DNA from 4 places in the Staphylococcus lutrae genome. Region 1 is predicted to be linked to each of the others. Evidence: riboswitches for the same ligand, from Rfam matches in the RefSeq annotation. Region 1 holds a riboswitch; each other region holds the start of a gene.
What was found. Region 1 has a riboswitch for S-adenosylmethionine ahead of metX (homoserine O-acetyltransferase MetX). Riboswitches for the same ligand answer to the same signal wherever they lie in the genome.

Region 1 (8,155 bases):
TGAGAACAAAGAAAGGAAGTTGTCTTATGTTAGATATCAAATTGTTTAGAAATGAACCTGAAAAAGTAAAGAAAAAAATCGCTTTGCGCCAAATGGATCCTGCTGTTGTGGATGAAGTATTAGCGTTAGATCAACAACGCCGTGATGATATTCAACAAACAGAGGATTTAAAAGCGGAACGTAACAAAGCTTCACAACAAATTGCTGAAAAGAAACGGAATAAAGAAAATGCAGAGGATGCCATTAAAGCACAGCGTGAAGTTGGCGAAAAAATCAAAGCGATTGACGCACAATTGAAAGACACAGAAAAGAAATTGAAAGACGTTTTGTCACGTATTCCTAACTTAATTCATGACGATGTGCCTGAAGGTGAAGATGATACAGAGAACATAGAATTAAAAAAATGGGGGACTCCTCGTGAATTTGACTTTGAAGCGAAAGCGCATTGGGATTTAGTAGAGTCACTTGAAATGGCGGACTTTGATCGTGCAGCACGTGTATCGGGTGCGAGATTCGTATTTCTAACAAATGAGGGTGCGAAATTAGAACGGGCTTTGATGAATTTCATGATTACAATGCATACCACACAACACGGTTACAAAGAAATGATGGTGCCTCAGTTGGTCAATGCCCAATCGATGTATGGGACAGGACAGTTACCAAAATTTGAAGAAGATTTATTCAAAGTTGAAAAGGAAGGCATGTATACCATTCCTACAGCAGAAGTCCCTTTAACGAATTATTATAGAGACGAAATCATTCAACCGGGTCAATTACCAGCAAAATTTACAGCACAATCTGCTTGTTTTAGAAGTGAAGCGGGATCAGCCGGTCGTGATACACGAGGATTGATTCGCTTACATCAATTCAATAAAGTAGAGATGGTGAGAATAGAAAAGCCGGAAGATTCTTGGAATGCGTTGGAAGAAATGACAACACATGCAGAAGCGATTCTTGAAGCGCTAAAATTACCTTATCGTCGTGTCATTCTATGTACAGGTGATATTGGTTTCGGTGCAAGTAAAACGTATGATATAGAAGTGTGGTTACCAAGTTACCAAGATTATAAAGAAATTAGTTCATGTTCCAACTGTGTAGATTTCCAAGCGCGTCGTGCTAATATTCGTTTTAAACGTGATAAAGATGCAAAACCAGAGTATGTTCACACATTAAACGGTTCTGGATTGGCGGTTGGACGTACATTTGCTGCAATTGTAGAAAATTATCAAAATGAAGACGGGACGATCACAGTGCCAGAAGCATTAGTACCATTTATGGGTGGACAAACGGTTATTCAACCGCAGTAAGCCAATACGTTGAAAAATCTAAAAATATTTATGTAAAAAGCCGAGGATGCTCTCGGCTTTTTATTGTAGAACAAAATGTCATTCGGTCGTTGTAGACCTACACGTGCTTCATAAGCACAGGACAGCGACATTGTTTTTTCTTAATTTTCTAAAAACGTATCTTTGCGGGTATGACAATGTTTTTACACTTCCGGTTAGACTTCGGTATGATTGAGGTTAGACTAACCTCTTGGCATAGTGTGATATCCTATAATATAATAAATACTAATTTTTAAGGGGTGAGTCTTTTGCGTTATACAACGTTTAAACAAGGGATACAAGATTGCATTCCAACATTATTAGGTTATGCAGGGGTAGGCTTTTCGTTTGGTATTGTGAGTGTTGCTTCAGGTTTTAGTATTTTAGAAATTCTGTTGTTTTCATTATTCGTCTATGCAGGGGCTGCTCAATTTATTATTATCACATTGGTTGCGGTACAGACACCGATATGGATTATCGTTTTGACGACGGCGATTGTCAACAGTCGCATGTTTTTATTGAGTATGACCTTAGCGCCACAATTTAAACAGCACTCTATTTTACATAGAATAGGCGTGGGGAGTTTAGTGACCGATGAAACGTTTGCGGTTGCGATTACCCCTTATACGAAAGGTTTCTCTATTACGCATCAATGGATGTATGGTTTAAATGTATTGGCTTATTTATTTTGGGCGCTTGTTACGGTGTTAGGTGCATTGCTTGGAGATTTTTTCAAACATCCTGAAACTTTTGGGCTCGATTATGCGATTACGGCAATGTTTATCTTTTTAGCGATTTCACAATTTGAAGGGATAACAAAAACGAAACTACGCGTTTATCTTTTTTTAGTCGGTATCGTCATTGTCATGATGTTGTTATTAAGTCTCTTTATGCCTTCTTATTTGGCGATTTTGCTTGCATCTACATGTAGTGCCACGATAGGGATGGTGATTGATCGATGACATTATATTTATTTTGGACGATTGTCTTATCAGGTTTAGTTACATTGCTCATACGTATTGCGCCATTTGTGATGATTTCTAAAGTTGAGCTGTCTGAAAAAGTATTAAAATGGCTCACGTTTATTCCTATTACGCTATTTACTGCATTAGTCGTGGACGGTTTGATTCAGCAGCAACAGGGCGTCATGGGGTATACGTTGAATTGGATTTTTATATGGGCACTGATTCCTACAATACTTTTTGCATTGTGGACAAAAAGTTTAACTGTTACCGTCATTATTGGAATGGTGAGTGTTGCATTTTTGAGAATTATCGGATTATTCTAATTAATCATTTGCATATATGACCTATATAAGGTATGATGAAATTCAAACTAGATATCATAAAAAACTTATTGAGAGAAGTTGAGGGATTTGGCCCTGTGACACTTCAGCAACCACTTAAACATCTAAGTACGGTGCTACAACCAACCACACACGTGGATGATAAGTTCATTCGTTAACTGATTTACTGAGTTGTATTGCCGTATAAAGGTAATATGACTTTTTTATTTTTAGAGGGAGGGCAGTCTTAAATGATGAATTATCGAGTAGATACTTTGGAATTGGGCCCATTTATGACAGCGTCGGGTGAGTCGATTGAAAATTTAAAATTACGCTATGAATATGTAGGCTATTCTGGTCAACCCCTTGCTGTTGTTTGCCATGCGCTAACAGGCAACCACTTAACGTATGGTACAGAAGAAAAGCCAGGTTGGTGGCGTGAGATTATTGATGGAGGGTATGTACCTGTACATGATTATCAATTTCTTACATTTAATGTGATTGGTAGTCCATTTGGTTCAAGTTCCCGTTTAACCGATCCTAATTTTCCACAAAAATTGACCTTGCGCGATATTGTCCGTGCACTTGAGATGGGTATCGCTGCATTGGGCTATCAGCAGATTGATGTACTCATTGGTGGCTCTTTAGGGGGATGCAAGTCATGGAACTTCTATACAATCAAAAATTTAATGTTAAAAAAGCGATTATACTTGCAGCCACAGAAAAAACCTCTTCATATAGTCGAGCTTTTAATGAGATTGCACGTCAAGCGATTTACTTAGGGGGTAAGGAAGGGCTGAGTATCGCTAGACAACTTGGATTTTTAACCTATCGTTCTTCTAAAAGCTATGATGCCCGCTTTACCCCAGATGAAGTCGTATCGTATCAAAAGTATCAGGGAAATAAATTTAAGGAGCAGTTTGATTTACAATGTTATCTCACACTTCTTGGTGTGTTAGACAGTCATGATATACATCAAGGTCGTGATGATGTTGAAGCAGTATTCCAACAATTAGAGACGAAAGTACTGACATTTGGGTTTACAGATGATTTGTTGTATCCTAATGATCAAGTTGAAGCATTAGGCGCATATTTTAAATTTCATCGCCACTTTTTTGTTCCTGATAACGTAGGACATGATGGTTTTCTCTTGAATTTTAATGATTGGGCCCCCTACTTATATCATTTTTTAAAAGTTTCCAAGTTTAGACGGTAATACCCTACTTTTATGTTAAATATGTTCGCTCAGAATACTAGACAAAAAGCTATATTTTAGGGATAATAGCTAGAATATAGCTTTTCTAAGTTTGTTCAAACAACACAAAGCTTTGTAATTGAGTGGTAAGATGCGGAAAATAAAATAGTGCAAATTGTATTCATATTACAAAACTTGTAAAATAAAGACTATAGATTAAAAAAGTTTGGAAGTGGCTTCTTTGTTTTCGAAAATTGATCTTAAAGCAACACTCATCAGCACGGTGGCTTTACTCGTGATGATTTTAGTGATACATCTCATGCCGTGGTTGGCTTTGATTTTAGCGTGTTTTGCATTCATACCCGGCATCGTATTATGGTACCGATCTCAACATTCATTTGGGCTTGTTGCGTTCATAACGATTGTACTTTCGACGCTAACAGGCAATGTATGGGTCATGTCATTACTAATCATTACTTTAATGTTGAGTATGGTCATTGCTCAATTGTTGCAGCAACGTGCGTCTAAAGAACGCATTATATATGTAAGTACACTGACGGCGAGTATACTGATTTTGAGTGTGATGATGATACTACAGAGTATGAAAAAGCTCCCATATGCAGATGCCTTGTTACAACCGTACCGCTCAATAGTGGAGCAAGCGGCAACTTTACAAAATTTAGATCAACAGGCACAAGACATTTTAAATCATTCTATTCAGCAACTTGCTATACAAATGCCAGGGATGATCGTCATTGCCATTGCTATTTATCTCATCGTGGCGTTAACAGTGATTTTTCCAATATTGCGCAAGTTCAAGGTGGCAACGCCAGTCTTTCGTCCACTCTATTCATGGCAAATGAAGCGTTCCATTTTTATTATGTATGCATTGGCATTATTGACAACCATTACGACACCTCCTGCAACGACACCGAATAGTATTGGCATTAACTTTCAACTCGTTTTAGGATTTTTGTTGATTGTGCAGGGGCTTAGTTTCATTCATTATTTTTCCACAGTGAAACGTATGCCGAACGCACTAAAAGTATTGCTCGTCATTGTAGGAATTATATTCTACCCCATGACACGTTTAATTGGTTTACTTGATCTCGGATTGAATTTAAAACGTATGATTAAAAATGATAAGAGGTGACAAGATGAATCGTCATTCAATGAAGAAATCGCTCGTTGTCCCTTTTTTAGTGATGACCGTTACAGCAATAATCATTGTAGGTGTATTATTTTTCTTTAACCAATGGCTTGCCTTTTTAGCTGCTATTTTGTTGTTTGTCATGCTCATTATCAGTATTTTTATATTTAGACGATTGTATCATCATTTAGACCATTATTTAGATGGTTTGAGCGGTAAAATATCGATTGGTAGCGACCGCGCAGTGAAGACGATGCCATTAGGTTTGATTGTTTTAGATGATAATGATCAAATCGAGTGGGTTAATCCTTTTATGTCAGAACGGATTGAGAGAAATGTGATATCAGATCCAATCAACGAAGTGTACCCCAATATTTTAAAACAACTCGAAAAAGCGAGAGAAATAGAAATTGAAGATGGGACCTATGCTTATCGCGTACGCTATTCAGAACAAGAGCAGATGCTGTATTTCTTGGATATTACAGAAGAAGCAGCGATTCAAGAAGCATATGATGACCAACAACCGATTATTGCAACATTGTTTTTAGATAACTATGATGAAATCACGCAAAATATGAATGATACCCAACGTTCAGAAATCAACTCGATGGTGACCCGTGTGATTAGTCGTTGGGCACAAACGCATCATGTGTTCTTCAAACGTTACAGTTCAGATCAGTTCATCGCATATTTAAATCGTCGCATTTTACGTGAGTTAGAGTCAACCAAGTTTGATATTCTGAGTCAGCTTCGTGAAAAAAGTGTCGGTTACCGCGCGCAGCTAACATTAAGTATTGGTATAGGTGAAGGCTCAGAGAACTTAATTGATTTAGGTGAACTTTCCCAATCAGGACTAGACCTTGCACTCGGTCGCGGCGGTGACCAAGTGGCGATAAAAAACATGAATGGTAATGTGCGTTTCTATGGCGGTAAAACGGATCCAATGGAAAAACGTACACGAGTGAGAGCGCGTGTCATCTCCCACGCATTAAAAGACATTTTGTTAGAAGGCGACAAAGTGATTGTGATGGGACATAAACGTCCAGATTTAGATGCAATCGGTGCTGCGATTGGTGTCACACGCTTTGCCATGATGAACAACTTAGAAGCGTATATTGTGTTGAATGAGTCAGATATTGATCCAACGTTACGGCGTGTCATGGACGAAATTGATGAGAAGCCTGAGTTGAAAGAACGCTTTGTGACTTCAGATGATGCGTGGAATATGATGACTTCACGGACAACACTTGTCGTTGTCGACACACATAAACCTGAGATGGTCATTGACGAGAACATTTTAAACAAAGCGAATCGTAAAGTTGTGATTGACCATCATCGCCGTGGTGATAGCTTTATTTCAAACCCGTTACTCGTATACATGGAACCGTATGCAAGTTCCACTGCCGAGTTGGTCACTGAGTTACTCGAGTATCAACCAACGGAACAACGTTTAACGCGTTTAGAATCGACAGTGATGTATGCAGGGATTATTGTCGATACACGAAACTTTACGTTGCGTACGGGATCAAGAACTTTTGATGCGGCTAGTTATTTACGTGCACACGGTGCGGATACGATATTGACACAACATTTCTTAAAGGATGACATTGAGACGTATATTAATCGTTCGGAATTGATTCGTACAGTTAAATTACAAAATAATGGCATTGCGATTGCACACGGGGCAGATGAAAAAATTTATCATCCTGTGACGGTTGCACAAGCCGCTGACGAATTGTTAAGTTTAGATGGTGTGGAAGCCGCTTATGTTGTGGCACGGCGTGAAGAGAATCTGATTGGGATGTCAGCACGCTCTCTTGGTGAATTTAATGTACAATTAACGATGGAAGCATTGGGCGGTGGCGGTCACCTGACAAATGCTGCAACGCAAATTGAAGGGGTCACTGTTGAAGAAGCCATCGAAAAATTGCAACAAGCGATTGAGGAACAATTGGATAGGAGTGACGAATCATGAAAGTAATTTTTACACAAGATGTGAAAGGTAAAGGAAAACAAGGTGAAGTGAAAGAGGTCCCTGTGGGCTATGCGAATAACTTTTTAATTAAAAATGGTTATGCTGTGGAAGCAACACCTGGTAATTTGAAACAGTTGGAGCAAAAAAACAAGCGCATTGAAAAGGATAAACAACAAGTGCTTGAAGAAGCAAAAGCGTTGAAAGCGCGATTGGCCGAACTAGAAGTTGTCGTAAAGGCAAAATCAGGTGAGGGCGGAAAATTATTCGGCTCTATTAGTACGAAACAAATCGTTGAGGCGTTAAAGTCACAACATGATATTAAACTCGATAAGCGTAAGATGGATTTACCTCATGGTATTCATGCGTTAGGTTATACGAATGTCCCTGTTAAGCTGCACAAAGATGTTGAAGGAACGATTCGTGTACATACGGTAGAGCAATAAGTGTTTGTTAAGAGCTGGTGCGGTTGGTGTCACCGGCTCTTTTGTATGGATGGCATAAGTCATGGATGGATGGCATCGTGTCAGTCCGAATCAGTGATTGCTGAGATGGACAGTTGAGGTCAGTTATTGTGAAACCGTCTAGATTATTATAGAATATGTTAAGTATATGGAATAAAATTGAGGAGGTCATTGGCATGGATGAAATGTTTGATCATAATCGAATGCCACACAGTCATGAAGCGGAACAATCTGTACTTGGGGCTATATTTTTAGACCCAGAATTGATGTCATCCACACAAGAGATTTTATTGCCTGAATCTTTTTATCGTGGCGCGCATCAACATATATTCCGTGCGATGATGGACCTGAATGAAGATGGGAAAGACATTGATATTGTGACGGTCTTGGATCGACTGACACAAGACGGTGTGGTCAATGAAATAGGAGGACCGCAATATCTTGCTGAGATTACGTCCAATGTTCCAACGACGCGAAACATTCAGTACTATACGGACGTCGTTTTCAAAAATGCGGTAAAGCGCAAATTGATTCATACTGCAGACCAAATTGCTAACGATGGATACAATGATGAACTGGATTTAGACACGGTACTCAGTGACGCAGAACGTCGCATTCTAGAACTCTCTTCGGCACGTGCGAGCGATGGATTTAAAGATATTCGAGACGTATTAGGACAAGTTTATGATAATGCGGAAAAACTTGATCAAAATAGCGGTCAAACTCCTGGGATTCCGACAGGGTATCGTGATTTGGATCAGATG
Region 2 (8,155 bases), 760 kb from region 1:
TAAATTTGATAAAGAAATGAGGGAATAGCCATGAGAATGGTGGACATTATTGCGAAAAAGAGGGATGGTCACGCATTAACGAAAGAAGAAATTGAATTTGTAGTGAATGGATATACGAACGATGACATTCCAGACTATCAGATGTCAAGTTTGGCCATGGCAATTTTTTTCCAAGATATGACAGATGAGGAACGTGTACATTTAACGATGGCAATGGTGGAATCTGGTGATCAAATTGATTTATCGAATATTCAAGGCATTAAAGTGGACAAACATTCTACTGGGGGTGTAGGCGATACGACAACGCTTGTGCTTGCGCCGTTAGTCGCTGCATTGGATGTCCCTGTTGCTAAGATGAGTGGCCGTGGATTAGGGCATACTGGTGGGACAATTGATAAATTAGAATCAGTGGCGGGTTTTCATGTTGAAATTTCAGAGGAAGAATTTGTCAAGCTCGTTAACGAAGACCGTGTCGCTGTGATTGGACAAACCGGAAATCTTACGCCTGCGGACAAAAAAATCTACGCTTTACGTGATGTAACAGGAACAATTAACTCTATTCCATTGATTGCTTCTTCAATTATGAGTAAAAAAATTGCGGCGGGTGCAGATGCGATTGTATTAGATGTAAAAACGGGTAACGGTGCATTTATGAAGACGATAGAAGATGCCGAAGCGTTAGCACATGCGATGGTTAAAATCGGTAATCAGGTGGGGCGTCAAACGATGGCGATTCTTTCTGATATGAGCCAACCACTCGGTCGTGCAATAGGGAATGCGTTGGAGCTTAAAGAAGCGATTGATACTTTGAAAGGGGAAGGGCCGGAAGATTTAACAGAACTTGTACTGACATTAGGTTCACAAATGGTCGTATTGGCTCAAAAGGCAACGGATTTAGACGAAGCGCGCACAATGTTACAAGAAGTGATTGATAATGGTCAAGCGCTTGAGAAATTCAAAACATTTTTAAGTAATCAAGGTGGCGATGCGTCAGTGGTCGATGATCCTTCAAAATTACCGACAGCACAATATCAATTTGAATTACCTGCCAAACAAAGTGGGGTTGTTTCAGAAATGATTGCAAATGAAATTGGTATCGCCTCAATGATGTTAGGTGCGGGTCGTCAAACGAAAGAAGATGAGATTGATTTAGCGGTTGGATTGGTTTTAAACAAAAAAATTGGCGACAAAGTAGAAGCTGGAGAATCGCTACTTACGATTTATGCAAATAGTGAAGATGTAGAACAAGTGAAACAAAAATTGTACGATAATATTATGATTTCAGATCATGCAGAAACACCGCAGCTGATTCATAAGGTGATTACAGAATAAATCTGGAAAATCATAACAATAAAATCTTAATTCATTTGAGATGAATGAACAAAGCGTGAAAGGAGCAACTCTAGGTGAGTTTCACTTTTCACGCTTGATTATTGCTTAAATGTAACTTTTAAGAAGTGGCCGTGTTTCCTGTTCCAAAAACATCGTGCCATTGATCGCGTTGTTCTAAAAAGGATTGTGCAATGGCTTGAGCGCCTTCTAACGAGTGAGAAGCGGCCCAACCACATTGGACTTCGTTGCATGCAGGGACTTCTTTAGCTGAAATCACGTCGTTGAGCGTTTTTTCAATAATATTGAGTACGTCATCATAATCTGTGTGATTAATAAACGAGACATAGAAACCAGTCTGACACCCCATTGGACTTAAATCAACGACTTTATCTGTATGATTGCGAATGTTTTCTGCCATTAAATGTTCCAAAGAATGGAGACTGGGCATTTCCATATGCGCTTTGTTCGGTTGTTTAAACCGTATATCATATTTATAAATATCATCTCCATTGAGCCCTTTCATTGTGCCAGCAAGCCGAATAAATGGTGCAACGACTTTAGTGTGATCGAGATTAAAACTTTCTACATTCATTTTTGGCATGGTGATCCCTCCTTCATCATTACCTTCATTTTAACATATTCAATTGCAGAAAAAAGAATTTTGAGATGTGTTGACGTCTTGAGTGATAAGGAAAAAAGGCTTCAAACCGAGTTATACGAGTGGTTTTATAAGTTTTAAAAACTTCAAATACAAGTATACAAATAAGAAGGATACAATTGAAAGTGAAGCAGTATAAAAACAATAATTGTTAGAAGATTTGGAACAGTGTTGAAATAACATGACAAAACACGCAAAATTAGTTAAAATGGTTACACAATTGAATCAAATTTATCGAGAGTGGTGGAGGGAATTGGCCCAACGAAACCCAGCAACCTCATCGGATTGACGATAAAGGTGCGAATTCCAACAGTTTGACGACTGAAAGATAAATGAAAACAGAGGCGTTATCACATACGTTCATCAGTCATACGGTACTTGTTGGTGAGAGAACGATGCGATAACTTTTTTATTTTAAGGAGGAGGATTTGATGCAGGAGAGAGCGCAGCGGATTTTAGATTATATTGACCAACATAGATTGACCTATATCGATATCAGTCATCAAATACATGATCGGCCAGAGATCGGAAATGAAGAAATTTTCGCTTCGAGATTATTAATCGAACATTTAAAGGCACAACAATTTCAAATAGAGAGAGACATTGCTGGGCATTCAACTGGATTTATTGCGACATACGACTCAGGCGCACCGGGTCCTAAAATCAGTTATCTTGCCGAATATGATGCATTACCAGGGCTCGGTCATGCATGTGGACATAATATTATCGGAACAGCGAGTGTGTTAGCGGCCATTGCGTTAAAACAAGTTATTGATGAGATTGGGGGACAGGTCATTGTGTTTGGTTGTCCCGCTGAAGAAGGTGGGGAGAACGGAAGTGCAAAAGCATCATATGTTCGTGAAGGTTTATTTGATCAGATTGATGTTGCACTGATGGTACATCCAGGTAATGAAACATATCGTACAGTTCCGACACTTGCCGTCGATGTTCTGGATATTAAATTTTATGGGAAGAGTGCACATGCTTCGGAAAACGCAGAAGAAGCCCGTAACGCTTTGGATGCGATGTTAAGCTATTTCAATGGCGTGGCACAGCTCCGTCAACATATTAAAAAAACGGAACGCGTCCATGGCGTCATTTTAGAAGGTGGACAAGCGGCGAATATTATACCAGATTTTACGCACGCACGATTTTATACACGTGCAACGACGCGCAAAGATTTAGATGTATTGACGGCAAGAGTACATGATATTGCAAAGGGCGCTGCCATACAAACGGGTTGTGAATTTGAATTTGGGCCAATTCAAAATGGCGTTAATGAATTTATTCAATCTGATGCGTTAGATGACTTATTTGAGCAATATGCGACTTTACTTGGGGAGGAAGTGAGTCATGATGATTTCGGTTACGGTTCAACGGACACAGGCAATGTGAGTCATGTTGTCCCAACGATTCATCCGCATATTAAAATAGGACCTAAAAGCTTAGTGGGTCATACACATCGTTTTCGTGAAGCAGCAGTAAGTCCGATGGGGGATCAAGCATTGATTATAGGCGCAAAAACGATTGCACTGATGGGAGCGAGATTGATACAAGATGATGCGTTGTTACAAACGATTCAACGGCAACATCAAAATAAAAGGGAGTCATAAACGATGAAAAATTATGAAAAAGATTTACAGCATATTACAATGGGGGAGATTTATGATACCAATGTCGTATATTCATCAAGACCTTCTTACGTGTCGAATCCATGGTTAGCCCCTGATGAACACCAATCTAACTTTTTAACAGGTAGGGAATTATTAATTGCGAATTTACCAGTAATAGTCCATGAAGCGAGTTTTACAGATAAACTTGTACAACTCTTTCAATTGATTGGTAAAACATTGCCAGAACAAATCATTCCATTTCGTGATCAAGAGACGTATGAAGCACAGTTAAAAACATTGACTGAAAATCAAAACCGCGTGATTTATTTTCAATATGTACATGATGATACGGTAGTGGATCCGTCTCATTATGCGATGAATCAACAACTATTTAAAGATTTAAACAATAAATCATTGATTCCCCAATGGACATCTGGCAAATATTTGCCGAAAAGAGAAGTGGTTACATTCGATGATTTTAAAGCGGCACTCAAACATTGGAGCTGTCCTTTAGTGATTAAACCCGGAGATGATTTACCGACTGCGGGGGTTATGGGGTAATGATTTGTTATAACAATGAAGATTTAGCAAAAGCTGTAAGGCGTATAGAGCAGGCTGAAGCTGAGACAAAAACATTGATCATCGAACAATGCATTGAAGCAGTGGAAAATTATTGTGTTCAATATGCCTTGCACCCTGAAGCGGGCATTGTATATTTAGGTGCAGCCAAACAACTGACGGATGAATATGGGTTTTACAATGGTAATATCAATGCGACGCATGTCCCTGAAAGTGTCATACAAGCAGGATATGAAATTATGGAAAAAGCAGTGCAACAAGGCTTTTTTGGAATTGCTGGTTTTGACTTACTCGTTGATGCGCAAGGTGATATTTTTGCGATTGATTTAAACTTCAGACAGAATGGTTCGACAAGTATGTTGTTGTTACGCAATGAATTAGTCAGTCAGCATCATAAGTTTTATAGCTACTTTGCCAATGGGGATAATGCACGTTTTTTTGATACTATTTGTGAGTTTGTCACACGGGGTGTTTTGTATCCATTATCTTATTATGATGGGGATTGGTATACAGACAAAGCTGTAAATTCGAGATTTGGTTGTATTTGGCATGCCGAAAGTTTAGCTGAGATCGAGGCTTATGAGCAAGAATTTATAGAAAAAGCGGGGCTTTAACGTAAAGATGTTTACTGATATAGTAGAGTTAAAAGAGAATGAGACGGACGAAATTTGACGAATAGAGCGATTTTGTTTATATTTGTCATTGGATTTTGATCTGTAAAGGAGCGGAGTCATGTCATATAAGAATGAACGTTTTTATAAAGATATATTAATAAACGAACAATTTTTTATTGCTGTGAAAGATAAAAAGATGATTAAGCATCAACACAATGGCAAATTGTTATTCTGTTTTTGGACACGTGAATCATTAGCAAAAGCATACCTAGAAAATCTAAACATCGCTTACGATAAAATTAAAGAGATGGATATCGACCGCTTCGCTACTTATGAATTAGATGAAATGTTTGACGAAGAGGATGAAGCACTCGTGAACGTGACGGATCATGTGGAAGGGCACGAAATTAAAATCGTTGAGGCCATTAATGACTTAATGACGGATTTGGATAATATTCGTATTCGTGAATTCGTACAAGATGTTGCCAAAACAGATATGGTGTACGGTTTAAGTCAAAAAGGTGAAAAGCAGTTTATGCTTGTTTATGACGAGAATGACCATTTTGATCAATCGTATTTCATGCCAGTGTGGAGCTTGAGTCAACGTGCGAAAAAAGTAGCTGAAGCAGATTTTGAAAGTTTTGAGTTGATTGATGTGGAAGGTGAAGTATTCTCGGAATGGTTAGATGAATTGCGAGATGACAATCGTTATGTTGCGATTGATATTAAGCCAGGTGTAGTCGGCACAATCGTGTCAGCTCAAAAGTTGGCAAACGAACTTACATTTTAAAATGAAAAAGATGAATGTTATCGAGCGTACTCGACGGACATTCATCTTTTTAGATTGTGCTGCTGATGACATGTTCTATTGACACACATTGGAGATATTATGATAAATATAATGTACCTAAAGCGCCTGAAAATGCACCATTATGCAAATAATGTGGTTTGAATCCTCTCAAAACAGTATAATCCGTAACCACTTTTTGCAACAACGGATTTTCATGGAAAGAAGAGCCGATATAAACAACATCTTCCACTTGATGCTCTCTGGCAACATGAATTGCTACCGTTGTCACACTTTCACCCACAACGCCAATTACTGAAGCAATTTTATCCGCATCAGTAAATGTCTGATCCATATTGAGTAAGACATGTCCAAAATTCGCAGCCGTTAATTCGCCTGAAATAGGGGGCGTATCATTTTTATAAATATGTTTAACTTTTAAGTCAATGATATCACGGTTGCCTTCTAATGCGAGTTTTGTTAAGGTCGCATAATGGGATATTCCAGTCAGTAAATAACCTAGCCCTTGAATCATCCCGCCACCCGTTCCAATTCCGCCGACCCGTTTTTGACCGGACGAATCAGATAAATGAAGTGACGTTCCTGTCCCGACATTTGTGAAAATATAACGTTGAATTTGTATGTTTTGCTCTTTTAATAAAATTTGAACCCCTTTTGCCGCTGCATCAAATTCAATGTAATTTTTAGGTGTGCACTGGAGTAACGCACTTAACACTTTTGCATTGCCACCTGTGACATGAATCGCTTTACATGGAAGCTGATTAAGCCAATCCGCAACAATTTGTATCTCTGTCGTTGGATATGTTTTAAATGTTCGTTTGCCGTTGCCCTCAATAACGATTTTAATTAACGTTCCACCAGCATCTATACCTATACGCATATACGTCACCTCAAAAAATGTTTATCACCCATATATACTATAGGATAATGACAAAATTACAAGACTAAATTTTAAGTGAACATCAAATTGTGTTGTACGATATTTTTGAAAGTGAACATCGTCAAAATGAGGCATGTATCTAGGGCCCCATTTTGACGTGATTAAATGTTACATCTCATTATCTCTTTCCCGTTCTTCTATCGTTCTTGAAAAGTCCTTCTCATCCTCTATATGTGTCATTTTAAAATGTTTCGTCGGTTCACGTCTCAATGCATTCATCAATGAGAAAATCATCAACAATAAAATAATGGAGAAGGGGAGTCCTGTCACAACTGAAGCAGTTTGTAAACTCGTGAGACCACCAGCAACAGTGAGTGAAACGGAAATAGCCCCAATCAGAATGCCCCATACCATTTTGTGTTTACGCTTAGGATTTTGGACGCCCCCGGTCGCCATTCCTGATACAATATGCGTCGTGGAATCTGCACTCGTGACAATAAATGTAAAAATCAAAATAATCGCCAACGCACTGGTCAATTCATTGAGCGGAAACTTACTTAACAACTCAAAAAGTGCAACGGTATAGTCTTGGTCGACGATTTTTTCAATGCCATCGTTATGGTGCAATGCCCAATTGATGGCTGTCCCACCGAACCCAGAAATCCAGAGAAAGGAAATAAACGGTGGAATAATAAGCACACCAACAATAAACTCACGTATTGTTCGTCCGCGTGAAACACGTGCGACAAAACCACCAATGAAAGGAGACCAAGAAATGACCCAAGCCCAATAAAACACAGTCCATTGCTGAATCCAAGAATTATCCCCTGTATACGGATCCATACGCAAACTATATTGAACAAAATGCGTCAGGTAATCGCCGATGGATACTGTAAACGTTTCGACAATAAAACGCAAGTCACCAAAAATGTATATAAAGATCAATAGTAATGCGCCGATAATAATGTTTAATTGACTTAACCATTTAACGCCTCGATTGATACCCGTTAATGCTGAACCAAGGAAAATCGTTGTCATCAGTAGTGTGATGACGATTAGCGTTATGGATGTATTAGGCACATGAAAGACGTGATTAAGGCCACCAGCGATTTGCAAAATGCCTAAGCCAATAGAAGTGGCAATTCCCATCACTGTTGCGATAATCGCTAAAATATCAATAATGTTACGAAATGGTCGTCGATACGTTTCACCAAATACAGGCTCCATCGCTGTTGAAATCAGGCCATCCCGTTCCTTACGAAATTGGAAATATGCAACGATTAATCCACTCATTGCAAAAATAGACCATTGCGAAATCCCCCAATGAAAGAATGTGTAGCCCATTGCTAACCTTGCAGATTCGACAGTTTGACCGTTAATCTGCTTAGGAAAAGGAGAATGTAAATAATGTGTCAGCGGTTCAGCGACACCCCAAAATACGATGCCGACACCTAAACCTGCAGAAAATAACATCCCGATCCAAGATATAAATGAAAATTCAGGTGCTTCATCATCACCGCCTAATTTAAAACGGCCATATCTTGAGATGGCTAAGAAAATCAAGAAAATGTCTAAAACGAAGACAATGATTAAAAAGAGCCAACCGAAATTGAGGGCTAAAGCATCATATGTATTTTGTGCATAAGTCCCGAACGTTTTAGGGAAAATAGC
Region 3 (8,155 bases), 540 kb from region 1:
TCATGAAGTACAACATATTGAATTGGATGTTCGACAACAACATTTTTCGGTACATAGACGAAAATACCACCGTTCATTAATGCCGTGTGTAAAGCCGTAAGACGATGTTCGTCCACAGATACAGCATCTTTCATAAAGTATTTTTCGACCAAGTCACTATGATTCACAAGCGCTTCTTGAATATGCTCAATGATTACGCCATCTTTTTTAGCTTGATCATTCACTTTCGTATAAGCAAGGGTATTGTTATGTTGAATCACTAAGTTTTCAGTGTTTTCGACGTTAATAATACGATCGATTTCTTTCGGTAATTCTTTTAAATCGTTGTATACAGCACCTTCTGTTTCATGCTGATTAAATGAGTCAAAATCCCATTTCGTTAATTTTGTTTTATCTGGTTTAGGCATTTCTAAAGATTCGACTTGTTTAAGTGCTTTTTTTCTTAATTCAGTCATCCACGAAGGTTCGTTATGGGCTTGTGAATAATCAACAAGTTGATCTTCAGAAATATTTAATGTTTCAGTCGTCATAATTATTTCCTCCTGTGATGATTATTGGTTTGCCGTTACTGATTCGTATTCTTCTTTAACCCATTCATAACCTTCTGCTTCAAGGCGTTTCGCTAACTCAGCACCACCTGATTTAACAACGATACCGTTATACATCACATGGACATAATCCGGCGTGATATAGTTTAAGAGACGTTGGTAATGCGTAATGATAAGTGAGCCAAAGTTGTCGCCACGCATTTCATTGATTCCTTTTGAAACCACTTTTAAAGCATCGATATCGAGACCAGAGTCAATTTCATCTAAAATTGCAAATTTAGGTTGTAACATCATTAACTGCAAAATTTCGTTACGTTTTTTCTCACCACCGGAGAATCCTTCGTTCAAGTAACGTTGCGCCATATCTTTATCCATATCTAAGAAGTCCATTTTTTGATCGAGTTGTTTGATAAATTGCATTAAGTTAATTTCGTTACCCTCTTCACGTTGTGCATTAATTGCTGAACGCATAAAATCTGCATTCGTCACACCGGTAATTTCTGATGGGTATTGCATAGCTAAAAAAAGACCCGCTTTGGCACGTTCATCAACTTCTAATTCTAAAACATTTACTCCATCTAATAACACTTCACCTTGTGTCACTTCATATGATGGGTGGCCCATAATTGCTGAAGATAGTGTTGATTTCCCTGTACCGTTTGGCCCCATGATGGCATGAATTTCCCCTGTGTTGATTGTCAAGTTAACACCTTTTAAGATCTCTTTATCGTCAATAGACACATGTAAGTCCTTAATTTCTAATGTTGATGGCATGATATATTCCCTCCAAAATAATGTTAGATTCCATAGATTAGTTTATAATAATTTTAAAGTAACGTCAAAAGGTTTTCTCCATTTGTCCGTAGCTTATTATATCGAAAACAGGGCGAATTACAAACCATTTCAAGTTATAAAGTTCGATAGCAAGTCAAACTTGATTCCATTATTTTAATAAAACAATAATGATAATCAACAGCCCTCTGTTCTCATTCAAATCAATATAAGATAATGATACATCGCTCTACGAAATAATATGTTATGATGTATGGATAAAAAAGAAAGGATTACAATTATGTCGAAATTTAAACTTTCTAATATTCCTCGTGGTTTCGCAATGGGGGTCAGTGATTTAATCCCAGGCGTAAGTGGCGGTACAATTGCGTTATTACTCGGAATATATGATGATTTTATTCAATCTGTAAGTGGTGTTTTCTCAAAGAATTTTAAAAAGAGTATTTTATTTTTATTACCGATCGTGATAGGTATGGGCTTAGCTATCGGCATTTTAAGTAGTGTCATTAATTATTTATTAGCGGAACATCCCGTCCCGACTATGTTCTTTTTCTTTGGACTGATATTAGGGATTATTCCATTTTTATTACGCATCTCAAGATATAGACAGACTTATCACATTCAGCATTGGCTCGTTATGCTTGTCTGCGTCATTATTTTAGCATCAATGGCGTTTTTCAAAGGCGATAGTAGTCATGCTGTACCTTCACACATCGATGTATCAGGACCGATGTTAATAAAATACTTAATAGCAGGGATTTGTGCATCAAGTGCGATGCTATTACCCGGTATTTCAGGTTCGTTCGTGTTATTATTATTCGGCGTTTACAGTACAGTGACGTTTTCTATTTCAGAAGCTGTTCGTTTTAACTTTGAAGGACTTCCTGTCATATTACTCGTCGGTGTCGGTGTCGTCATCGGTTTTGTTATTGCAAGTAAGATCATCACATTTTTACTCGAACATTATACCTATTTAACATATGCTGCGATATTAGGCCTTGTCATCGGCTCACTTTTTTCAGTATTCCCTGGCCTGCCAACGACTGGGCTGAGCTGGATGATCTCGATTGTGACACTGCTCGTAGGCTTCGCAATTAGCCATATTTTAGGTCGATTCACCGATGATACAGTCACACACACAACAAATGAATAAAGTTAAAAACCATGTACCCTCACCATTGCCATGTCACACTTTATAAAAATAAAAACAGCTGTCATTGGAATCCCGTTTCCAAGTTGACAGCTGCTTTTGTATTCACGTTGATCGACTGATACTATTTGGCTGGAATTACTGCGCCGCCAAATTCTTTTTTAATGTAGTCACGCACTTCATCAGATTGTAATGCTTTCAAATATTCTTGAAACTTTTTATCGTTTTTGTGTCCTTTTTGAACAGCTAAAATATTCGCAAATGGTGTCGATTCATCTTCAACAGCAATAGAATCTTCCAACGGCTTCAAACCATTGTCAATGGCATAGTTAGAATTCATAATTACCGCGTCACCTTCATTGTTGTTGTACGTTTTCGGTAAAAATTCTGCACCTTGTTGATTATCAAATTTTAAATGCTTTTTATTTTCTGTAATGTCATCTAACTTCGCATCTTCAATTTTAATACCGTCTTTTATTTTGATTAATCCTGCTTTTACAAAAAATGATAAGAAGCGCCCTTCTTCTGCGGGGTTGTTAGAAATATAGATTTTAGCGCCATCTGGCAAATCTTTTAAGCTTTTATGTTTTTTACTATACACAGCCATAGGTGTTGTCAATACTTTACCTACTTCTTCTATCTTATAGCCGTGCGACTTTTTCTCAGCTTCTAAATATGGAACGTGTTGGAATAAGTTGGCATCCACATCCCCTTTATCCAACAATTTATTTGGAATTTTGTAATCGTTGACTTCCCGAATCTCAACTTCATACCCTTTTTTCTTCAAAATCTCTCCAGCTTTTTTTGCTACCTGACCATGTGGTGTCGGTGTAGCCGCTACAACGATTTTTTTATCGTCACTCTTACTACTATTTTCGCTCTTCCCACATGCTGTTAAAACAAGTGCTAAAACAAGTAATCCTGTCACCAAAAATGATAATTTTCTCATATGACGTTTTCTCCCCTTTTATTTCATATTTATAGACGATTTAGGGTGTGGTCTCCTTTTCAAGGGCGCTATCACACCCGCTTTTTTGTCAAATTGACATACCATGCGGCTTATTCAGCCGGAATTACAGCACCATCATATTTTTTATTGATGAAATCTTTAATTTCTTTAGAATGTAAAACTTCCATTAATGCTTTGATTTTTTCATCATTTTTATGTCCATCTTTCACTGCGATTAAGTTTGCATAAGGGTTGTCTTCTGCTTTTTCAACTGCAATGGAATCTTTTTGTGGATTCAATTTTTGTTCAATTGCAAAGTTAGAATTAATGATGACTGCATCGCCTTCATTGTTTTGATATGTTTTTGGTAAAAATTCTGCTGATTGTTTGCTATTGAATTTGATGTTTTTGCTGTTTTCTACAATGTCATCAAATGTCGCATTTTGAATTTTTACACCATCTTTAATTTTGATTAAACCTGCATCAACGAAGAATTTCAAGAAACGACCTTGTTCTGCTGGATTGTTTGATACAAATATTTCTGCACCATTTGGTAAATCTTTTAAACTTTTATATTTGTTTGAATAGACTGCCATAGGTTCGATATGCACATCACCTGCTGATTCGATCTTATAGCCTTTCTCTTTTTTCTCTGTGTCTAAGTACGGTGTATGTTGGAAATAGTTTGCATCCAACTCTCCTGCATCAAGCAATTTATTCGGCGTTGTGTAATCGTTAATCGTTTTAATCTCTAAATCATAACCTTTTTCTTTCAATAACGGTTTTGCTTCTTCTAAAATTTCTGCGTGAGGCGCTGGAGATGCACCGACAACAATTTTCTTGTCGTTTCCTTTGCTTGTATCTGCTTTATTTCCACATGCTGCAAGTCCTACTGCCAATGCTAAAATAACAATAATCGATAAAATCCTCTTCATTCTACATTTCTCCCTTTTTATTAACGTTTATCTATTTTATTCGTCATCCAATCTCCTAGAAATTGAATTAAAAATACTAACACTAAAATAAAAATCGTTGAGACTAAGATGACATCATTTTGGTTCCGAGTAAAACCAGTTAAGTAAGCAAGGTTACCTAATCCACCGGCACCAATAACACCTGCCACCGCTGTCGAACCAACCAATGCAATTGCCGTCACTGTAATCCCTGAGATAAGTGCGGGTAATGATTCAGGAATTAACACCTTAAGCACAATGTTCCATGTTGTTGCCCCCATTGAACGTGCGGCTTCAATCACACCTTTATCAATTTCTTTTAAAGCAATTTCTACTAAGCGGCCATAAAACGGTGATGCGCCAATAATCAATGCAGGTAAAGCCCCTGTAGGTCCACTAATCGTACCGAGCAGTAAGCTGGTAAACGGAATTAAGAGTAAAATCAAAATAATGAACGGAATTGCTCTGAATAAGTTGACAACAAATGAGACAATGCTATAAAAAATACGTCCCGTTTTCGCTTCACTTTTTGAAGTCAGAAAAAGTATAACGCCTAGAATCAAGCCGAGTACAAATGAAAACGCCGTCGAAATGATCGTCATATACAATGTTTCGTATGTCGCTTCCCATACGGCAGGCCATTTTACATTCGGCATGGTTATCATTTCGTGTAAAATATCGCTCATACTCTTACCCATGTTTGATCACCTCAATGTCTACATTTTGTGCATCTAACGCTGCTTTAATTTCTTCAAAGTGTATCTTTGAAAAATCTTTAATATGCACGAGCAAATAACCGATAGCCCCCGTTTTAGAATGTTTAATGTTTCCTTCTAAAATATTCAATTGAAGGTGATGCGTTTCTGTCAAATATGACACGACCGGCTGTGTTGTATTTTCACCCGAAAAAGTCAGTCGCGCCAACACTTCATCAGCTTTTAAATCAAAGGTGTGCGTTAAATCTTCGCCTTGATCACTCGGTTTCAAGTCTTCTCGAACAAATCGACGTGTCACCTCATGCTGTGGATTCTCAAAAATGTCTGACACTTTTCCTTCCTCAATGACTTTACCGTTTTCCATCACAGCAACATCGTCACAAATGCGTCGAATGACATGCATTTCATGTGTGATCATAATAATCGTTAAATTATTCTCTTTTTTCAATTGAAGTAATAAGTCTAGTATTTCATCTGTTGTTTGTGGATCTAGCGCACTTGTCGCTTCGTCACACAACAATACTTCTGGATTGTTTGCTAAAGCACGCGCAATACCGACACGCTGCTTTTGTCCGCCTGATAACTCTGATGGATATGCGTGCTCACGCCCCTGTAACCCTACACGAGAGACGAGTTCCATCGCATGTTCTTTCGCTTCACCTTTAGGAACACCCGCAATTTCGAGTGGAAAAATGATATTATCCAACACCGTTCTAGACCACAATAAGTTAAAATGTTGGAAAATCATACTCACTTTTTGACGCTTTCGTCGTAACTCAGATGGACTTAATTGCCCGATATGATCGCCGCCGATGATGACTTCACCTGACGTGGGTTTCTCTAAATAATTAAATAATCGAATCAAAGTACTTTTACCTGCTCCTGAAAATCCGATAATCCCATAAATTTTACCTCTATCGATTTCGAGATTTACATTATTTACAGCAGTTACAGATTTTGATTTACTCTCGTACTTCTTCACTATATTTTTAAGTGTAATCATTCTACGCCTCCTCAGTCTTTCCTTTATAAATTAAAAAAATGCTTTCTCTTTTAAAGAAAAAAGAGAAAGCAATAACACGAGTCGCTTTTCTCTCATCTTCAAAAGTCGTCAATACTTTTTGTGAATTGGCACCATTTCTATAATATAGACGGTTGCCGGGCTTCGTAGGGCACATCCCTCCACCACTCTGGATAAGAGTTTTCTGATTATTTAATTGTTTACTATAATATCATTGTCCGCAACTTACGTCAATGGTTTTTTTATTTTTTCTAATAAATCAGTAACAGAATGAAACGCATAAATCCGTTCAACTTCTTGATCATATCGCATGATGAGTAGTACAGGAACGGATTGGATTTCATGTGTTTGACTCCACTCCGGGTAATAATTCAAATCCACTTTCACCAGAGGCCATGACACCATTTCATTCACAATATCTAACATTCGTTCCGCCACCTTACATGTCCCACACATCGGCGTATATCCAAAAATAAGATGGGCACTTTTATCGAAATGTTCAGATATATTGTTTGATTGTTTTGAAACATTCGGCATAAGAATACTTCCCTTTAACAAAAAAGTCTTGCTTTACTTTAAAACCAAAATTTTGTAAACGTTTAGCGAGATAATCACGTGGACAGCGTGCGACTTCACTATAAGTCGTGTCGATAACGATATCTATCCGCTCACTCAAATACGTGGAAAACCACTTGCGAATCCGTCTACCTTCTGCGTCTGCATCAACTAATATATAGACTTGTTTATCATACAAATATTCAATCATATTGTCTAGCTTTTCGATTCCCATTGTTCCATGTGTACAAATGATTTCTACAGGTTCTAGCAACACTTCTTGAAGACGTTTTTTATCAGATTTCCCTTCAACCACTATCACCTTATGGATCATCGTCATGTGCTTCACCTTCTAAAAAATATTTGTATATAAAAAACTCCTAGATAATGACATTACCGAGGAGTTCTCATGATGCGATTATTCACCAATCATTTTTTCATAGCTTGCTGCATCCATTAATGCATCTAGCTCGCTTGAATCATTCAATTCAACTTTAATCATCCATGCATTTTCATAGGGTGATTCGTTGACTGCTTCAGGTGTATCTTCTAAATCTTCGTTCACTTCAACGACTTGACCTGAAACTGGAGAATACAATTCAGAAACGGTTTTAACAGATTCTACACTACCAAAAGTTTCCCCTTCAGATACGTTGTCATTCACTTCCGGAAGTTCAACGAAAACGATATCCCCTAACTCACTTTGTGCAAAATCAGTGATACCAATAATCGCAGTATTTCCTTCAACTTTTACCCATTCATGTTCTTTGGAATATTTTAATTCACTTGGCACTGCCACTTGAATCCCCTCCTATTTTGTATGTACGTGTACGTTTACATTTCAATCATGACACATTGCGCTTATTCTATCAACTATTTTATGATAACCAAGTCTCACGATAAACGTCTTCTTTAAATCCTAATGTCACGACATCACCAGATATCGCAAGGGGTCTTTTCACCAACATACCATCAGAAGCAAGCAATTCTAATTTTTCTTCATCTGGCATCGTGTCCAATTGCGTTTTCAGATTCAGTTCTCTATACTTTGCGCCGTGTGTATTAAAAAATTTCTTAATATCGACACCTGATTTTTCAATAATCTCGCGGAATTCTTCTTTCGTTGGTGTATGTTGTGTAATGTCTATAGGTTCGTAACTCACACCATGCTCCGACAAAAACTTTGCCGCTTTTTTACATGTTGTACAGTTAGGATATTGATAAAATTTAATCATTCATAAACCTCCTCGTTAAAATACATTTTAAATATCTTGAATTATGATTGTTTATATCTACTTGTTAGAAAATCAAATTATGAGATATATAATTATTAACACTGCACTATTTATATAATGCAAAGATATATTCACAATGTAATAGTAACGCTTTAAGAAAAAGAAAACAATCTATTTCACCTTTCATTTGCACAGCATTTGAAAATCAATGTAAAGTGACTTCTTAGCCAAAATCC
Region 4 (8,155 bases), 1.0 Mb from region 1:
TTTTTTTAAGGGAACAGGGTCAAATCCGCCTTTATGGAAGGGGTGACACTTTAAAATGCGTTTCAGCCCCAACCAGCTTCCTTTTATCGCACCGTGAACTTGGATTGCTTCTAATGTATAATTAGAACATGTTGGATAAAAACGACATGAGGGCGGCGTTAAAGGTGAGATACAACGCTGATAAAAACGAACGAGGTATATTAAAATGATTTTCATTATGAATCCTCCTTTAATAAATCATATTGTAACACAGAAAGGGCGTATGGGTGTGAGGTATACGGATGATAATCAGCAACTCGTGACATTAGCTTTTAAAAATGATGCTGATATAAAAGATGGAGGACATGTTCTCGCATTGCCTATTTTCCAACAGCAATGGGTACTTACGTTTCATCAAGAGCGGGGAATAGAATTTCCAGGTGGTAAGCGTGAACAAGGGGAGACAAGTCAAGCGGCAGTAAAGAGGGAACTTTATGAAGAAACCGGCGCAATTGCTGAACATATATATTATATTGCGCAATATGAAGTTCAGAGCGATCAAAAGCATTTTAAAAAAGATGTCTATGCCGTGATGGTCAAAGATATAGAAACACATGCGCATTATTTTGAGACTGCGGGTCCGGTGTTAACCGATTCTTTAAAATCAGTGAGGGAAGAAGATAAGAGCTTCTTGTTAAAAGATCCAGCCATTTTACGGTGTGTAGAAAGGGTGAAGGAACTTGGCTTTTATCAAGAGTAAAAGAATGCCAGCTTTTTTGAAGGGATTTCGTGTTGAAGAATGGACTTATCAAGTGCATGCGCTACATGTCAAAGGCCTGTGTATTCTCCCTGAAGCACCAGTGAAACGAGTGATTATGTATTTACGGGGTGGAAAGGGACAGGTGGGTCGCGTTCGATTTGCACGACTACTCCAATTTATATCACCGCATACTCTTGTATTTGCACCGTATTATCGTGGGAATAATGGGAGTGACGGTCATGATGCATTTGCAGGTGATGATCTTGAGGATGTGATTGTTGCTGCGGAAATGTTGAAAGCACAGTATGCGCATATTCCATTACATTTGATCGGATTTTCACGCGGAGGCATTCAAGGATTGTTGACTTTTCAAACGGTTATGGCGGACAGCTATATCATTTGGGGTGGTGTGTCAGATATACATTTGATGTATGAAGAACGCGTGGATTTACGTGGAATGTTACGTCGAATGATCGGCCACCCCAAAAAAGAAGTTGAAGCTTATGAATCCAGAAATGCGTTAAAAACGATTCACTCTGATGCGCCTCCAATTTTGATTATTCATGGTGGAAAGGATCGACAGGTGGGCATTCATCAAGCTTATTACTTGGAGGAGCACCTGCAACGTGTTGGTGCACGTTACGATACATTTTATCAAATGGATGAAGGACACGTCCCGCGTCCAGATGCATTACGACAAGTATTGGATTATATCCAACACTGGATAGCGCAAGTTGAAGCAAATAAAGGATGATTGAGCAAATCAAATGCATTCAGACTGAGATGTTTTTAATTTGCTAAAGGCGCAATAGCGAGTCGAATGAAAGCTAATTAATCAGTGATATATAGAAGAGAACGGGGTGAAAATCTAAATTAAAATAGATTTTCATCCCGTTCATTTGATTGTCGTCTAATTTTGACTTTTGAAGCCACCAGTGGATTCAAGGTGCTGTGCTTCTGTGCCAAATTTTTTGAAGTTTTCTTTAAAGCGATCGACTAAACTTTGTGCTTGTTGATCATAGGCTGTTTTATCAGACCATGCATTTTTAGGTTGTAAAATGGTTGTCGGTACGCCTTCAATTTCTGTAGGTATCGATAGACCAAAGATGTGATCTTTTTCGAAAGTTACTGATTTTAATGTGCCGTTTATAGCGGCGTTAACCATTTTACGAGTATATTTTAACTTTATACGGTTACCGGTTCCATATTGACCGCCAGTCCAGCCGGTATTTACAAGATAGACATCTACTTCATGTTCATCGATTAAATGGCCTAATAATTTGGCATACACTTCAGCTCTTAATGGGAGAAACGGCGCGCCGAAACAAGTCGAAAATGAAGGCTGAGGTTCTGTTACGCCACGTTCCGTCCCTGCTAATTTAGAGGTGAAGCCACTTAAGAAGTGATACATTGCTTGGTCTTTATTTAATTTAGCAATTGGAGGTAGGACACCAAAAGCATCTGCTGTAAGAAAAATAATCGTATTCGGATGTGATGCTTTGGAAGGCAATACGATATTATCAATATGATCGATAGGGTAGGCCGCACGTGTGTTTTCAGTATAACGATTGTCGTCAAAATCGATATCGCCCTGTGGATTAACAACGACATTTTCTAATACTGTTCCATATCGAATGGCTTTGTAAATCTGAGGTTCCTTATCAGCAGATAGGTGAATGGCCTTTGCGTAACAACCGCCTTCAATGTTAAAGACACCGTTGTCATTCCAACCATGTTCATCATCACCAATCAGTTTGCGATCCGGATCAGCAGAAAGTGTTGTTTTACCTGTTCCTGATAAACCGAAGAAGAGTGCAACATCCCCCTTATCACCAACGTTAGCAGAGCAGTGCATACTTAAAATGTTTCTTTGTGGTAGTAAGTAGTTCATCACAGAGAAAATGGACTTTTTCATTTCTCCAGCATATTCTGTGCCTCCGATAAGGACAACTTTGTGTTTGAATGAAATAATAACAAATGTTTCCGAACGTGTCCCATCGATTTCAGGATCTGCTTTAAAGCGCGGTGCAGAGATGAGGGTGAAATCTGCTTTAATTTTAGACGCTTCTTCCTTTGAACTGGGTTTGATAAATAAATTTTGAACAAATAAATTATGCCATGCATATTCATTGATGACGGATAGTTTAAGTTGTGATTGTTTGTCACTTCCTGCATAGCCGCTAAAGACAAATAATTCATCTTTTTGATTTAAATAATCCATGACTTTATCATACAGCTTTAAAAATTTTTCTTCTGAGATAGGTTGATTAACGCTCCCCCAATCAATATCATCTTTAACTTGTGGATTATCAACAATAAATTTATCTTTAGGGGAGCGTCCCGTATATTCTCCTGTGTTGGCATTGATTGCACCTGACTCTGTTAACACAGCTTCGTTTCTTTTCAGAATTTTATTGTAGAGCTCTGTCGTAGTCAGTTGAAAATGTGAACTCGGTTTATCAATTAATGTGCCAATTGCTTCTTTGTCGAATGACATGGTATCATCCCTCCAAATTAATATTGAAAATGTAAGCCTTTACATTTAAAAAGTATAACATATTCGCTAAATAATCCATACCGAATTTAGAAAAAATAAAGATAAAATAAAGAAAGTAAAGTAATTTTTCACTATAGTAGTGGGCACTTCCAACTGAAACATTTCGTACAGCAAGGAACGCAATGAATTCTAGGATGCATTGATGAAATTGACATCGTAATCAAATTTATGTAATATGAAAACAACGGATTCTCTTATCCTGAGTGGTGGAGGGACATGGACCCAATGAAACCCAGCAACCTCTTTTAACGAAGAAAGGTGCCAAACCGTTTGCAGACATTTCTATGGTCTGAACGATAAGAGCGAATGGACGTTAGAGCCTTCACTCTATTTAATAGTGTCGAAAGGCTCTTTTTTATTGAGCTCAGAGAGAGAATGTTCGTAATATTTGATAAAAAGGAGTATATGATGACTTATAACAGACGTTTATTCACTTCAGAATCAGTTACTGAGGGTCACCCAGACAAAATTGCTGACCAAATTTCTGATGCAATTTTAGATGAAATCTTAAAAGGAGACCCAGATGCACGTGTCGCTTGTGAAACAACAGTGACGACTGGAATGGCATTAATTGCAGGTGAGATTTCAACTTCTACATATGTTGATATCCCGAAAGTCGTAAGAGAAACAGTCAAAGAAATTGGTTACACACGAGCGAAGTATGGTTACGATTATAAGACGATGTCAGTATTAACTGCTATTGATGAACAATCACCAGATATCGCACAAGGGGTAGATCGTGCGCTAGAATACCGCGATGATTCAAATGAAGAGGTACTCAACACAGGTGCAGGCGATCAAGGATTAATGTTTGGATTTGCGACAAATGAAACAGAGGCACTCATGCCATTACCAATTGATTTATCACATAAATTATCTAAACGTTTATCTGAAGTGCGTAAAAATGGCACTTTAGATTATTTAAGACCGGATGGGAAAGTACAAGTAACTGTGGAATATGATGAAAACGATCAACCTAAGCGAATCGATACGATTGTTATTTCTTCTCAACATCATGAAGAAGTTGAACTTGAGAAAATTCAAAATGATATTAAAGCCCATGTTATTTACCCAACGGTTGATGAAAAGCTTTTAGATGAAGATACAAAATTTTTCATTAATCCAACAGGACGTTTCGTAATTGGTGGACCACAAGGAGATGCCGGCTTAACAGGCCGTAAAATCATTGTTGATACGTACGGGGGATATGCACGTCATGGTGGCGGTGCATTTTCTGGTAAAGATCCTACAAAAGTTGACCGTTCGGCTGCATATGCGGCGCGTTATGTTGCCAAAAATATTGTTGCTGCAGATCTTGCTGACAAGTGTGAAGTGCAACTGGCCTATGCAATTGGGGTAGCGCAACCGGTATCGATTGCCATTGATACTTTTGGCACTGGGAAGGTCAAAGAGGAACTTTTGATTGAAGCCGTGAGTAAAAACTTTGATTTACGTCCAGCTGGCATTATTCAAATGTTAGATTTACAAAAACCAATCTATAAACAAACCGCTGCTTACGGTCATTTTGGTCGTACAGACGTGCAGCTCCCTTGGGAACGTGTGGATAAAGTTCAATTATTAAAAGATGCTGTAAATGCTCTGAAATAAATTTCTTGTTGATTAGTATCGCTAATTTTATAGTTATTTAATATAATAGAAATAACTGTAGAAAAGTTATAAAAGGAAGGTATTGCTCATGATACAATTTGGTCCAATGGAAATCGGCCTAATCGCTGCGATTGTTGTTGCAGCATTATTCTTTATTTTGTTCTTAGTGGCATTGAAAAGCAAAAAGAAAACTAAAGAAACATATGCGCATCGCTATCAAGAGAAGCAAGATAAGTTAACGCACGAACACCAGGAAGAACTTGAAAAAGTCCGTATTGACAAGAAAAAAGCAGAAGCACGACATAAAGAAGAATATGAAACAATGATGTCGTCGAAAAACAGAGAAATTGATGCTTTAAAACTTTTTTCAAAAAATCATAGTGAATACGTGACGGACATGCGCTTACTCGGCATTCGGGAACGTTTAGTGAAAGAAAAGAGAATTCGACCAGAAGATATGCACATTATGGCGAATATCTTTTTGCCGACAAATGATTTAGAGCATATTACACGGGTAAGCCATCTTGTTTTGACGCGTACAGGTCTATACCTCATTGACTCAGAGCTGTTAAAAGGGCATGTATATCAAGGAATTAGTCAGCAACAGTTTTCTAAAAATCCTATGATGGAACAAGTGTTTAAAACATTAAATTTAAATCCACAAACACCGCAAACCATTGTTTTAGATCAAAATCGTGAAACTGAAAATGCGTTATCAATTGTGGATTATACTGAACGATTGTCACATATTGAATCATTAGCAGTGAAGTTACAACGCGAACTAGATTTGAAATATACACCAACTGCCATTTTATACTTTAATCCACGTCATGAAGAAGCGATCACCATTTCAAATTATGCATCACAAGGTGCGACTAAAGTTTTGGTTGGTCCGTTGCAGTTAAATGATTTCTTCAATAAGTTTGTCTTTCATGGGCGCATTCAATATGATGTCAATGATTTACAAAATATCATGGACGAAATTGAATCATTTAATTAATCATGAATCACAACGTGTGGGGGACGATATCATTTGAATATCGTTCCCTTTTTTTGATACGTGCTGTAATGAGAATATGATGATTACATCTACCTATCGCTTGTCATAGGTGTTCATAGATTTGATATAGATGGCATACACGCGTTGAATATTGAAGGTTTCCAGTTTCAATTCATTGCACTAAAGCGGGGTTTTCAGATAGGATAAAGTTAGATGAAAAGGAGAGATATGAGATGAATAATGTAACTTTTTATAATGGAAATACGATGCCACAAGTGGGTTTAGGTGTATTCAGAGTTGAGAATAATGATCAAGCGAAGGAAGCTGTAAAGCATGCCATTAAAAGTGGCTACCGAAGTATTGATACAGCAATGATATACCAAAACGAAGAAAAAGTTGGGGAAGGTATTCGTGAAGCAATTGAGGCGTTTGGTTTGTCAAGGGAAGATCTTTTCATTACTTCAAAGCTTTGGCTTGATGACTATGGCCGTGAGAATGTGGCTAAGGCATATCAAGCATCTTTAGATCGTTTAGGTCTTGATTATTTAGATTTATATTTAGTTCATTGGCCGGGTTTGGATGAAGCAGTCATGATTGATACTTGGAGAGGAATGGAAGATTTATACCATGATCAAAAAGTGAAGAATATTGGCGTAAGTAATTTTAATATTGAACATTTAGAGGCATTGTTAGCCCAAACACGCATTAAGCCAGTGATTAATCAAGTTGAATTCCACCCGTATTTAACACAGGCGCGTTTACGTCAATATTTAAAAGTACAACATATACAAATGGAATCATGGTCTCCTTTAATGAACGCACAAATCTTAGAAGATGAAACGGTGAAACAAGTGGCTTCTGAGGTTGGAAAATCACCGGCACAAGTCATCATACGTTGGAATATTCAACATGATGTTGTAACGATTCCTAAGTCTGTAACATCGAGTCGAATTGAAGACAATTTAGCTGTTTTTGATTTTGAATTATCCGATGCACAGATGCAATTGTTAGATCAATTGAATGAGGACCGCCGCATTGGACCAGATCCACTTCAATATAACGGTCATTAATGACACGCACAATGCTTTGCTGTGCAGCATGACGCCATTCATCGTCGTCATATAAGCGGAACTGTATTATAGAAAGTCTAATATAACAAGGGACGACAGTAACGGGTTGAATAAGCTACTGTCGTCCCTTTTTCGATTGTCTTAAAGTTGTGTACCAATCATACACAAAAATAAACAGCCAGGATATTGTAAAACACTATACGTTATAAATGATAACCATTGCTGGTTTCTCAACATATTTAAAAGTTCAAGTGTCAATGTTGAGAAGGTCGTTAAACCTCCAAGTAATCCAGTAATCAGTCCTAATCTCAAGTCGAGTGGAAGGGGTGTAAGATGATCTAGCAAGCCAATGCTGAAGGCGCCTATCCAATTGACAATCAGTGTTGCAATGGGCAATTGAAATCGTGTTGATTTTTGTGTGAGTGTCGTGATGACAGCCCGCGAAACAGCCCCTAAACCGCCACCAAGTGCAATCATTAAAATAATCATTTTGAAGTCCCTCCCATTTTCATCCCGAGATAACAACAAAATAGACCGCCTATGTAGCTCAGTAAACTATATAAGAGCAAGGGCAACCATAGTTTTTGATGGATGAGTGTCACTAATTCTATTTGGAAGGTAGAAAATGTTGTTAAGGCGCCTAATAGACCGGTCGTTAACCCTTGCTTCACTCGAGGGAAGGCGGCCCACTTTCTTCGGAATAAGATGGTCAAATACCCCATAAAGAAGGCACCTACTAAATTTGCAACTAAAGTGCCAATAGGTAAGTGGTACAGTGTAGGAATCGTGCTGAATTGCCATCTAAGCAATGCACCAAACGCGCCACCGAATAAAATGAAAACATATTTCAAAACATCACCATTCTTTATTATTGATCTATTTTAAATAATACCAAACGTATAGAGTGAAGCAATAAGATGGATGATTAATACAACAAGCAAAAGTAATGGTTGTACTTTAGAGGCTTGATGAATCCAACTTCGACGCTCAGGTAAATGTTTGATAGATTTATCAGCAAAACGAATCGCAAAAATTAAAATCAAAAAATTGACCACACTACATACTAAAATTAACTTTGCGATTGAAGTGATATACATATTAAGCATTGGATTTAATGTATTAAAGTAAAGACTGATGAGCATCAACAAAACAGATAAATAAAAGTATTTCTTAGACTTGGA

Region 2: linked by a shared signal. The riboswitch ahead of B5P37_RS02685 (M20 family metallopeptidase) and the one ahead of metX (homoserine O-acetyltransferase MetX) in region 1 are both predicted to bind S-adenosylmethionine.
Region 3: linked by a shared signal. The riboswitch ahead of B5P37_RS08490 (methionine ABC transporter ATP-binding protein) and the one ahead of metX (homoserine O-acetyltransferase MetX) in region 1 are both predicted to bind S-adenosylmethionine.
Region 4: linked by a shared signal. The riboswitch ahead of metK (methionine adenosyltransferase) and the one ahead of metX (homoserine O-acetyltransferase MetX) in region 1 are both predicted to bind S-adenosylmethionine.

The regions. Positions count from the first base shown of each region.
Region 1 is NZ_CP020773.1:1,288,006-1,296,160, reverse strand. It holds gene serS (serine--tRNA ligase) at 27-1,307, shown strand; gene B5P37_RS05915 (AzlC family ABC transporter permease) at 1,595-2,287, shown strand; gene B5P37_RS05910 (AzlD domain-containing protein) at 2,284-2,613, shown strand; SAM riboswitch class I at 2,676-2,779, shown strand; partial or broken gene metX (homoserine O-acetyltransferase MetX) at 2,862-3,826, shown strand; gene B5P37_RS05900 (DUF2232 domain-containing protein) at 4,047-4,958, shown strand; gene B5P37_RS05895 (DHH family phosphoesterase) at 4,963-6,930, shown strand; gene rplI (50S ribosomal protein L9) at 6,927-7,373, shown strand; gene dnaB (replicative DNA helicase) at 7,568-8,155, shown strand, end outside.
Region 2 is NZ_CP020773.1:528,671-536,825, reverse strand. It holds gene B5P37_RS02695 (pyrimidine-nucleoside phosphorylase) at 31-1,332, shown strand; gene B5P37_RS02690 (S-ribosylhomocysteine lyase) at 1,451-1,933, opposite strand; SAM riboswitch class I at 2,219-2,325, shown strand; gene B5P37_RS02685 (M20 family metallopeptidase) at 2,422-3,603, shown strand; partial or broken gene ldmS (L-aspartate--L-methionine ligase LdmS) at 3,607-4,796, shown strand; gene B5P37_RS02675 (DUF2750 domain-containing protein) at 4,915-5,586, shown strand; gene coaW (type II pantothenate kinase) at 5,684-6,484, opposite strand; gene B5P37_RS02665 (BCCT family transporter) at 6,653-8,155, opposite strand, start outside.
Region 3 is NZ_CP020773.1:1,826,272-1,834,426, reverse strand. It holds gene sufD (Fe-S cluster assembly protein SufD) at 1-530, opposite strand, end outside; gene sufC (Fe-S cluster assembly ATPase SufC) at 552-1,322, opposite strand; gene popT (polyprenyl-phosphate transporter PopT) at 1,621-2,493, shown strand; gene B5P37_RS08505 (MetQ/NlpA family ABC transporter substrate-binding protein) at 2,615-3,439, opposite strand; gene B5P37_RS08500 (MetQ/NlpA family ABC transporter substrate-binding protein) at 3,550-4,374, opposite strand; gene B5P37_RS08495 (methionine ABC transporter permease) at 4,395-5,090, opposite strand; gene B5P37_RS08490 (methionine ABC transporter ATP-binding protein) at 5,083-6,111, opposite strand; SAM riboswitch class I at 6,201-6,309, opposite strand; gene B5P37_RS08485 (thioredoxin family protein) at 6,355-6,666, opposite strand; gene B5P37_RS08480 (toprim domain-containing protein) at 6,629-7,024, opposite strand; gene gcvH (glycine cleavage system protein GcvH) at 7,103-7,483, opposite strand; gene B5P37_RS08470 (arsenate reductase family protein) at 7,563-7,919, opposite strand.
Region 4 is NZ_CP020773.1:246,949-255,103, reverse strand. It holds gene yidD (membrane protein insertion efficiency factor YidD) at 1-216, opposite strand, end outside; gene ytkD (RNA deprotection pyrophosphohydrolase) at 263-739, shown strand; gene B5P37_RS01210 (alpha/beta hydrolase family protein) at 744-1,493, shown strand; gene pckA (phosphoenolpyruvate carboxykinase (ATP)) at 1,650-3,236, opposite strand; SAM riboswitch class I at 3,488-3,599, shown strand; gene metK (methionine adenosyltransferase) at 3,705-4,904, shown strand; gene B5P37_RS01195 (NERD domain-containing protein) at 4,993-5,904, shown strand; gene B5P37_RS01190 (aldo/keto reductase) at 6,138-6,974, shown strand; gene B5P37_RS01185 (fluoride efflux transporter FluC) at 7,116-7,463, opposite strand; gene crcB (fluoride efflux transporter CrcB) at 7,460-7,825, opposite strand; gene B5P37_RS01175 (hypothetical protein) at 7,856-8,155, opposite strand, start outside.